One region of the Photorhabdus sp. RM323S genome, then DNA from elsewhere that is predicted to be linked to it. Evidence: predicted binding sites of a transcription regulator. Region 1 holds the regulator's gene; the other holds the start of a gene.
The links. Region 1 encodes PhoB, which activates phosphate uptake and scavenging genes when phosphate is short. Its sites were predicted from a motif close to CTGTCATAAAACTGNCNNAT; they were not measured.

Region 1 (4,871 bases):
TTCTTTGAGTTGCGCCCGCTCTTTTTCCAGACTGACAATCTTTTGTTCTAACTGAATACGTTGAGCAAGATCGGTTAAATGTTGCTGTTTGTCTGAGAGTTGTTTATCAATAGTTCCAATTTGAACCGGAAGTTCCTGTAATAATTTTTCCGGTTGCTGTAAGCGAATATGATTACTGGCAATAGCGGCTTGTAATTGCAGGATTTGTGGGGACAATATTTCCAGTTTATGTTGCAGTGTCAGTTGTTCCTGAGATTTAGTTAATTGTTTTTGTAATTTCTCCGGTGAATATTGCTTTTGCAGATTAAAAAATTGCTGCTCTGCCAGTTCAAATGCCAGTTTCAGTGGTTGGTTATGTTCAATCTGTTGTTTTAAGCCTGCTTCTTGTTTATGCAGGCTATTGTTGAGCTGTGCGATTTCGATAGTGAGTTTGTCAATTTTTTGAGTTTGGTGATCAATCTGTTGTTGCTGATCTTGCCACCAAGAGAATTTCTGTTGCCAGAAAGCAATTTTTTCACCGAAATATTGATGATGAGGTTGCTGCTCGAAATGGTTTTCCAGTTGTTTTCTTTGACTATTTAATGACAGAGCGTGCTGGTTTGCCATGTCATATTGCTGACAACGGTTTTCAAGTGCTGTTTTCTGTTCACTGATTTGTTGCTGAGTAAAATTCAGATCTTTGATCTGACCATCAATTTGATGATCCAATGGGATCACCTGTTCTGATATCAGTTTTTCTTGTTGTTGCCGGTGTTGTTGATGTGTTTCTCTGGCAGAGCCTGCATTAGTCACTTTTTGTTGCATTGGTGTGAGTGTCTGCTGCTGCTGTTGAAGTTGCTGGCGCATCTCTTCCAACTGTTTACTGATTTTCTGATGCTCATTTTGAGTGCGATTTTTGTCATCCAACAATGGGCAAAGTATTTCTGCGGGTTCACTGCTAGCCAGTTTTTGCAGTTGTGGTTCTGCGTGGGTAAGCGCTGTTTCTGCTTGTTGTAAAGCCGCATGATTTTCAGTCGCAAATTGCTGGAGCTCTTCTTCACGAATCAGCCATTGTTCCGAATGTTGCCGTGTTTTTATCTGCTGATTTAGTTGCGATTCAGCCTGGGTGAGTTGCTGCTGTTGTTCCAGATATTGTTGATGCTGCTCTTCCGTTAGCAAATCAATGGTGGATGCCTTGGCTTGCAGAATATCCAGCTCTGACTGTGCTTCTTTATGTTGTTGGTAAATTTGCTGGGATAAAATACCGTAAATTTCAGTACCGGTTAATTCTTCCAATAAATCAGCCCGTTCATTTGCTTTAGCATTGAGGAAAGCGGCGAAGTCGCCTTGGGATAACAACATGGATTTAGTGAAACGGCCATAATCCAATCCGGTAATTTCAGTGACTTTCTCTTCCTTATCCTGAATTTTATCCGCCAGGATTTTGCCATCCTCTTTGCGTGCGAGTTCGACTTTGGGCGTTTGCAGGTTGCCGTCAGGTTGATTACGTGCTCGTCGTTGGCTCCAGAAAGCGCGATAGGCGATACCTCTCACTTCAAACTCAACCTCAGCCAGTGATTCTGCTGTGTGGCGGGTCATCAGTTCATTTTGTGAGGCAGAAATCGTCGTCAGGCGTGGTGTTTTGTGATAAAGCGCAAGACAGATAGCATCTAGCAAGCTGGTTTTACCCGCCCCGGTAGGGCCGGTTATGGCGAATAGACCATTGCTGGTGAACGGCTCTGTTGTGAAATCAATTTTCCATTCACCTTGTAATGAATTAATGTTTTTCAGCCGCAGACTCAGAATTTTCATGCCTGTTCCTCCTTATTTTTATCCTGATAGATAGTATTCAGTGTTTGTTCGAAAAGGGTAGTCAGACGTTTTTTGTGTTCTTCATCTTTAAGTTCTGATTGTTCAAGCCGCCGGGTAAAAACCTCGTTAACGCTGAGTTCTGTCAGGGTTTCTCTGTTTTCTTGTGCTAGCCTGTTTTGCCGCTGTGTTTTACTACGCCGCAGCAGAATGACTTCGACAGGAAGTTTTGCAACCAGCAACTGAATTCTTTTCTGGATATCATGGAGGTAATCTTGTGTGGCAACTTCAATATCTAACCAGACGGGGTGCTCGCCTTTATAGTCATTAAGCGTTTGTAACTGTTGCTCAATTTGTTGCAGATCACCCCTGATAAGCTGCATGGGCTGATATTGAGGAATGGGTAAAAGTTTAATGGATCCCAGTTTGTCTTGGGTGAATTCTACCAAACAGACACTTTTTTCCTGCCCGACTTCATCAAAACTGAGTGGTATGGGGGAACCGCTATAACGGATATGTTCAGATTTGGCGACGATTTGCGGCCGGTGAATATGCCCAAGTGCAATATAGTCTGCCGGTGGGAAAGCTTGCGCTGGGAAGGCATCAAGTGTACCAATATAAATATCCCGGACTGAATCTGTGGCAGTGACGCCAACGGTGGTAAGATGCCCGGTGGCAATGACAGGTAAGGGCAAATCCAGCTCATTACGTAATTTACATGCTTGCTGATAGAGTTGATGATAGTGTTCTGCAATTGCTTCCTGTAACGCCAGTTGTTTTTGTTCTCCTGATTGGCCTGGCTGGCTGGTCATAATATCTCTTGGCCGCAGAAAAGGAATTGCGCAGAGGATGGCGCCAGCTTTACCTGCCCTGGTGTTAAGTGTTTTTATCTGTTTTTGTAGATCTTCGTCAGCATTCGCAATGACGGTGGTATTCAGGCAGGAAAGCAATTCCTTTGATTCATTCAACGTTGCCACGGAATCATGATTACCACCAAGGATAATTAACTGACAGCCAGTAGGTTGCAGTTCAACAACAAAGCGATTATATAGTTCACGGGCGTAACTGGGCGGCGAGCCGGTATCAAATACATCTCCGGCAACAATTAATGCATCGACCTGGTAATCCTCAACCTGTTTAATCAGCCAACGCAGAAAATGTTGATGTTCAGCAGCCCGGCTTTTTGTAAAAAAATATTGACCAAGATGCCAGTCCGAAGTGTGAATAATACGCATAGTGCCACCGCAATGGGTTAAAGTGAATGATGATTATAATAGCTATATTCTGAATGTCGCCTTTAAATCTGGCTTCGTGAATATATCTTCGAGCCGCTTCGCATTCATGATGAAATATGACAATTGTTAAATTAATTGTTGCGAAACAGATTGCAGGTGGAGGATAACCAAGGCAGGATTTCATAAATCTGTCATAAATCTGACGCATAATGCCTTTAAAACTCAATCGCGTTTATCTCAATATTTAACAGGATTAACCATGACAAGACGTATTCTGGTCGTTGAAGATGAAGCTCCGATTCGTGAGATGGTCTGTTTTGTGCTGGAAAAAAATGGCTATCAGCCGGTAGAGGCGGAAGATTATGACTCTGCGCTGGCATGTTTATCTGAACCCTATCCTGATTTGGTGTTATTGGATTGGATGATCCCTGGTGGTTCTGGTTTGCAGATAATCAAGCAAATGAAACGGGATAATAATGTCCGTGATATTCCGGTGATGATGTTGACGGCACGTGGTGAAGAGGAAGATCGGGTTCGTGGCCTTGAAGTTGGGGCTGATGACTATATAACCAAGCCTTTCTCGCCTAAAGAGCTGGTTGCCAGAGTTAAAGCGGTATTGCGGCGTATTTCACCTATGGTGATGGAAGATATCATTGAAATGGATGGTTTGGTTTTGGATGCCACTTCTCATCGTGTGACCAGCCAGGATCTGGCGCTGGATATGGGGCCGACTGAATTTAAGTTACTTCATTTCTTTATGACTCATCCTGAACGGGTCTACAGCCGTGAACAGTTGCTCAATTATGTTTGGGGAGCAAATGTTTATGTTGAAGACAGAACTGTTGATGTACATATTCGCCGTTTACGTAAAGTATTAGAGATTGGTGGTCATGATAAAATGGTGCAGACCGTTCGTGGGACTGGTTATCGTTTTTCTACCCGTTACTGAGTTTGCGCACCGGAGAACCTGATGTGTTAGAACGTTTATCCTGGAAAAAACTGGTTTCAGAACTGTTTCTTTTTGGTTTGCCTGCATTAGTTTTGTCGATATTTATTGGTCATTTATCCTGGTGTTTGTTTGCTTCGGTATTTTTGGCGCTGATATGGCATGGCTATAATTTGCTGAAACTTTCGGATTGGTTATGGTTAGATCGCAGTATGCTGCCACCGTCGGGAAGAGGAGGATGGGAGCCGATTTTTTACGGTATTCACCAAATGCAGCAACGGAACCGGAAACGGCGCCGTGAACTGGCGCTGTTGATCAAACGGTTTCGTAGTGGCGCTGAATTATTGCCGGATGCCATTGTTATGATGACAACTGAGGGTAATATTTTCTGGTGTAACCGTTTGGCCCAGCATTTACTGGGTTTTCGTTGGCCTGAGGACAATGGGCAGCCTATTTTTAATTTACTGCGTTATCCTGATTTTAATCGGTATATGCTTGCCAGGGATTTTGCACGTCCGTTATCAATAGAATTAAATAATGGTTTCACTGTTGAGTTTCGGGTTATGCCTTACTCTGGAGAGCAACTATTAATGGTTGCCAGAGATGTGACGCAGAAACGGGCCTTGGAAAATGCCCGCCGTGACTTTTTTGCGAATGTCAGCCATGAAATGCGTACCCCTTTAACTGTATTGCAGGGTTATTTGGAAGTCATGCAGGATCAGGAGGTGTCTGGCTCGCTGAGTAATAAAGCGCTGAATACGATGCAGGAGCAAACCCGGAGGATGGATAGTCTGGTGAAGCAGTTATTGCAGCTTTCTAAAATCGAAGCTGCTCCTCAGATTGATATGAATGAAATAGTTGATGTGCCTCTGATGCTTAAGGTATTGCGTCAGGAAGCCGCT
Region 2 (4,871 bases), on a different contig from region 1:
TAACCAGAATAGCCATGCATTACATGTAATAGGTTGACCTGACTGAATGGCAGTTATACTTTCTAAATCCATAATTAATCTCCAATAATGGATAAACGTAAGGATTCGTTAATTTTTTAATAGATAAATAAGTTATGTTTTATTTAATTTATATAACCATTAGTTGTCTTTTTTTGCTAAGGGCACATACTTGATGATGCCGCGCACGATAAATTTCACTCATCCGCTCGATAAATGAAGCGACAATTGCATTTCATCTATTGAAAAATTTTTACACAACTAGCGTCATAAATTACGGCTGCAATTTACCCATTTTTCCTTTGAATCTGTAGCACGGTAACCAATTCTGCACAGTTAGACGGTATATTTTGCACTCATTAAACGGGGTTAACACCTCTATCATAATGCACAGTACAGAATAAAATGCCTAATTAGATGAAAATGATTGGAATACATGCAGCTATGATTTTAGCTGAACTTGTACCTACTTGGGTGACCGGGTAGGTCTACTCACCTTAGACCCCTTAAAGATTACGAAGAATGGCTCAATATTGTTAAGGATAAAGCGTTTCGGGCTGGCGTTCCTCTCAGGGCAGAACTGCTCGCGTTAGTTTATAATTCTGGTGACAATCTCGGTCTTGAAGCCGAAGCAGAAAGTTTGGGGTTCAATTCTTCACGTATTCATCCAGATATTTATATGAACGAACTTCTGGTCGGTATGCGTATGATTCACCAGGTTCTTCCTGCGATATTGAAGAAGCTGGAAATTGACAAAGAATTTGAACTGGATCCATCTGCTTTTCATATAGGATGATTCTGTTATTAAACATAAACACCTAGTTCATCTGGCAGACTCCTAAAACCGGGATGTTTTGCCAGATGTATAACGAGCGTATAAGACAGAACTTTAACTGAAATAGCAATTATTCTTAAGTGCATCTTTCGTTATGAAAGCATACTGGAATCTGATGCCAGACAGCTGTGTATACAATTACATATGACTGTAAGAAAGTTTCGGTACAGTTAGAACGATTTTGCAGGCGAAGATGTATTGACATGCCCAGAATTCTCTTCTCAGTTAGCCACTAACACTTTATTAACGAATAATCCTACTCCTGCACAAAAGTTACAACGCCTGCGCACACGCCCAGGCGGAACTCCATGCCCACTGGAAATTGTAGCCACCAAGCCAGCCGGTGACGTCTACCACTTCACCGATAAAATAGAGTCCTTTTACCTGATTAGCCTCCATTGTTTTGGATGAAAGCTGATGAGTGTCCACGCCGCCCATCGTCACTTCAGCAGTACGATAGCCTTCAGTACCGTTGGGTTGTACTTGCCATGATTGAAGATTTGTCATCAATTGTTTTTGCTGAACTGAGTTCAATTGCTTAAGAGAAATATCTGGGAGTTGACCGAGTGTTTGCAGACATTCTGTCAACCTCTTCGGTAATAATTTTGCCAAGGTATTCTTTACGCTTTGGTTTGGGTGAGCACTCCGTTCTTTCTCCAGAAACGTTTCCAGATCAATATTTGGAAGTAAGTTAATACTCACAAACTCTCCCGGCTGCCAATAACTGGAAATTTGTAAAATTGCCGGGCCGGAAAGTCCTCGGTGGGTAAACAGGATATTTTCTTTGAATAGCGTGCCATTTTCAGCGGTGGCAATGGCGGGAACGGACACACCGGAAAGCATATGAAGTTGCTCCAGTAGTGGTTTATGCAGAGTAAAAGGCACGAGAGCGGCGCGGGTTGACAAGACTTTCAGGCCAAACTGTTCTGCAACCCGATAACCAAAAGGGGTTGCGCCAAGGCCTGGCATAGATAACCCACCGGAAGCGATGACTAGTGAGCGTGTACTTACTTCCTTTCCATTAACAGTGATAACGAAACCCAGCTCCTTTTTTTCTACGTGGTTAACTTCGCTACGCAGACGAACAGTGACCTGACCAGCCTCACACTCTTTTAGCAACATATCAACTATCTGTTGAGCTGAATCATCGCAAAAAAGCTGCCCCAGGGTTTTTTCGTGGTAAGCAATGCCATGGTGCTGAACCAGATCAATAAAATCCCACTGTGTATAGCGGGCTAGGGCAGATTTGCAGAAATGGGGATTAGCGGAAAGATAAGCTGATGGCTCCGTGTACATATTAGTGAAGTTACAACGCCCACCACCGGACATCAAAATCTTACGCCCGGTTTTTTTGCCATTGTCCAGAACCAGCACCCGTAAACCACGTTGTCCGGCTTGAGCTGCGCAAAACAGACCGGCTGCACCGGCACCAACAATAACTACATCAAATCTTTCCACTATTTCTCTCTTTATAACCGAATAATTTAGCGGGAACTTCCCTTAAAGTGTTGCATTTTTGATAATTTTGCGGGAAAAAGTTCCCGTATGACCTGAATTTGTCAGATAAACTTATTTTTTGTCTTAAAATTGTCAATTTTTTAAAAGATATGCAATTTTATGATATATAAGGAATATTCTCATTTCTTATTGTTATCTGGTTGTCATGAAATCAAAAAAAGTTCATATTTCACTTTCCCCGCTAGCATTTGTCACTGATAATGCGCCGCGTTCATGTCCAACTAACTGGCTTAACGTTTATGCTACATCTTTTTACTGGCCTGGATTTTCACACCAGCCTAATGTTAGTACTGGCACTGCTGTTTGTGCTGTTTTATGAAGCCATTAATGGCTTTCATGATACCGCGAATGCGGTAGCAACAGTTATTTATACCCGTGCTATGCGAGCACAGTTCGCAGTTGTCATGGCTGGGGTATTTAACTTTTTTGGTGTTCTTCTTGGTGGATTAAGTGTCGCCTACGCGATTGTACATTTACTCCCTACCGATCTTCTGCTCAATGTCAGTTCTGCTCATGGTCTTGCCATGGTGTTTTCCATGCTGCTGGCTGCCATTGTCTGGAATCTTGGTACCTGGTATTTCGGTTTACCTGCATCCAGTTCTCATACCCTGATTGGTTCCATTATTGGTATCGGCTTGACCAATGCCATCGTGACCAACTCTTCTGTGGTTGATGCACTGAATGTGCCGAAGATGATACAGATTTTCCTGTCGTTGATCCTCTCTCCTTTCATCGGATTGATCATTGCTGGGGCAATCGTGTTTCTGCTGCGCCGTTACTGGAGTAGCACCAAGAAACGCAAACGTATTCATCTGACACCCGCTGAACGTGAGAAGAAAGACGGTAAACGTAAACCACCTTTCTGGACGCGTACTGCGCTAATTTTGTCTGCGGTAGGAGTAAGTTTCTCTCATGGGGCGAATGATGGTCAGAAAGGCATTGGTTTAATTATGCTGGTGCTGATCGGCGTAGCTCCGGCGGGATTTGTCGTAAACATGAATGCTAATGGCTATGACATTGCACGTACTTACGATGCAGTTACTCACCTGCAACAATATTATCAGCAGCATGGTACTGCGTTATCTCATGCCATTGAACTGACGCCATTGGTTGCTGTTGTTGAAGATGAGCCGGAAGGGCGATTCCATTGTGACAGCACTCGTGCTGTAGTTGTTCTCAATCAGACAGAAAGCATATTGAAGGGCATTCAGAGCTATAGTGGGCTGAATCCTGAACAGCGTAACAATATGCGCCGCATGTTGATGTGTATTGCCGATACTGTGGAAGCTGTGGCTAAACTGCCGGAAACCAGTGCTGAAGATGCCCGTTTTCTGAATAAACTGCGTAAAGACTTATTGCATACTGTTGAGTATGCACCTGTCTGGATCATCATTGCGGTGGCACTGGCACTGTCCTTAGGAACTATGGTTGGCTGGCAACGCGTTGCGGTGACTATCGGCGAGAAGATTGGTAAGAAAGGTATGACCTACGCACAGGGTGTTTCAGCGCAGATGACTGCGGCTGTTTCAATTGGTGTTGCGAGTTATACCGGGATGCCGGTTTCGACTACACAGGTTCTTTCCTCTGCGGTAGCGGGGACGATGTTGGTTGATGGTGGTGGTGTTCAGGGTAAAACAATCAAGAACATCATGTTGGCTTGGATACTGACGCTACCGGTTTCAATTGGGTTATCTGGTATTTTTTACTGGTACGCTTTGAAACTGATTTAATTGTTTTGACGAAAAATTTGAAGGCGGTATGGGTTAACTATACCGCCTTTTGTTTTAGTACCAAATCAACATAGAAATCAGACAAACAACAACTAATCCACTCAGCGCGCTCGTCAGAATAAATTGCCTTCTCAGCCGTTCACAGCGGAGCACCACTTCTGGATCATGATGATCCAGGTAACGTTGTGAATTGATATAGTGTACGAGCCTTATCTGCTTATTGAGCTGTCCATGAGCAGTAAAAAAACCGTTACCGTCTACTGATTGATAAAGCAAGGGATCGGACTGGCGAAGAATAGACAACAATGCCCGCAGTGAAGAGAAGTAGCGCATCATATTCATAATGCAGACAAGACACAGCGCCCAAAACAGTACAATTGAACTGAACATAATCCCCCTCCTTAGAATGGTTTAGCCAAAGCTGTCACAAAAGGAAAAAAATCAAAATTGCAGGCGGTGATGCCTTATATTTATTGTAGGAAAGATAGTCAGATAGTACAAAAAACCCTTCCTTGGAGCAAAGTTATTGTCTTTCTTTAGCGTGGCGGTTAAGTCGTGGTGATTGTAGTATATGAGCATTTTTGGGTGGAAGTGGAGAAGCATAATTATTACATTAAATACGCCTGAAAAAGGATTATTAACATAATCGATAATAAAGAAAAATTAATTAAGATTTCTCTTTAAAGGCAAATTTTTTAAAAATAGATTGCTGTCATTACTCATTATAGATTTTTTTGCGCGCCTATCCAAAACACAAAATCAACGGTATT

Region 2: the regulator PhoB is predicted to act here: its motif matches at 2,430-2,449, upstream of pitA (inorganic phosphate transporter PitA).

What each region holds. Positions count from the first base shown of each region.
Region 1 is NZ_JBHFKZ010000037.1:22,412-27,282, reverse strand. It holds gene ACGF7G_RS15065 (AAA family ATPase) at 1-1,791, opposite strand, end outside; gene sbcD (exonuclease subunit SbcD) at 1,788-3,023, opposite strand; gene phoB (phosphate regulon transcriptional regulator PhoB) at 3,283-3,972, shown strand; gene phoR (phosphate regulon sensor histidine kinase PhoR) at 3,996-4,871, shown strand, end outside.
Region 2 is NZ_JBHFKZ010000043.1:30,651-35,521, forward strand. It holds gene ACGF7G_RS16300 (amidase) at 1-72, opposite strand, end outside; partial or broken gene ACGF7G_RS16305 (XRE family transcriptional regulator) at 527-814, shown strand; gene ACGF7G_RS16310 (NAD(P)/FAD-dependent oxidoreductase) at 1,127-2,311, opposite strand; gene pitA (inorganic phosphate transporter PitA) at 2,611-4,101, shown strand; gene uspB (universal stress protein UspB) at 4,156-4,491, opposite strand.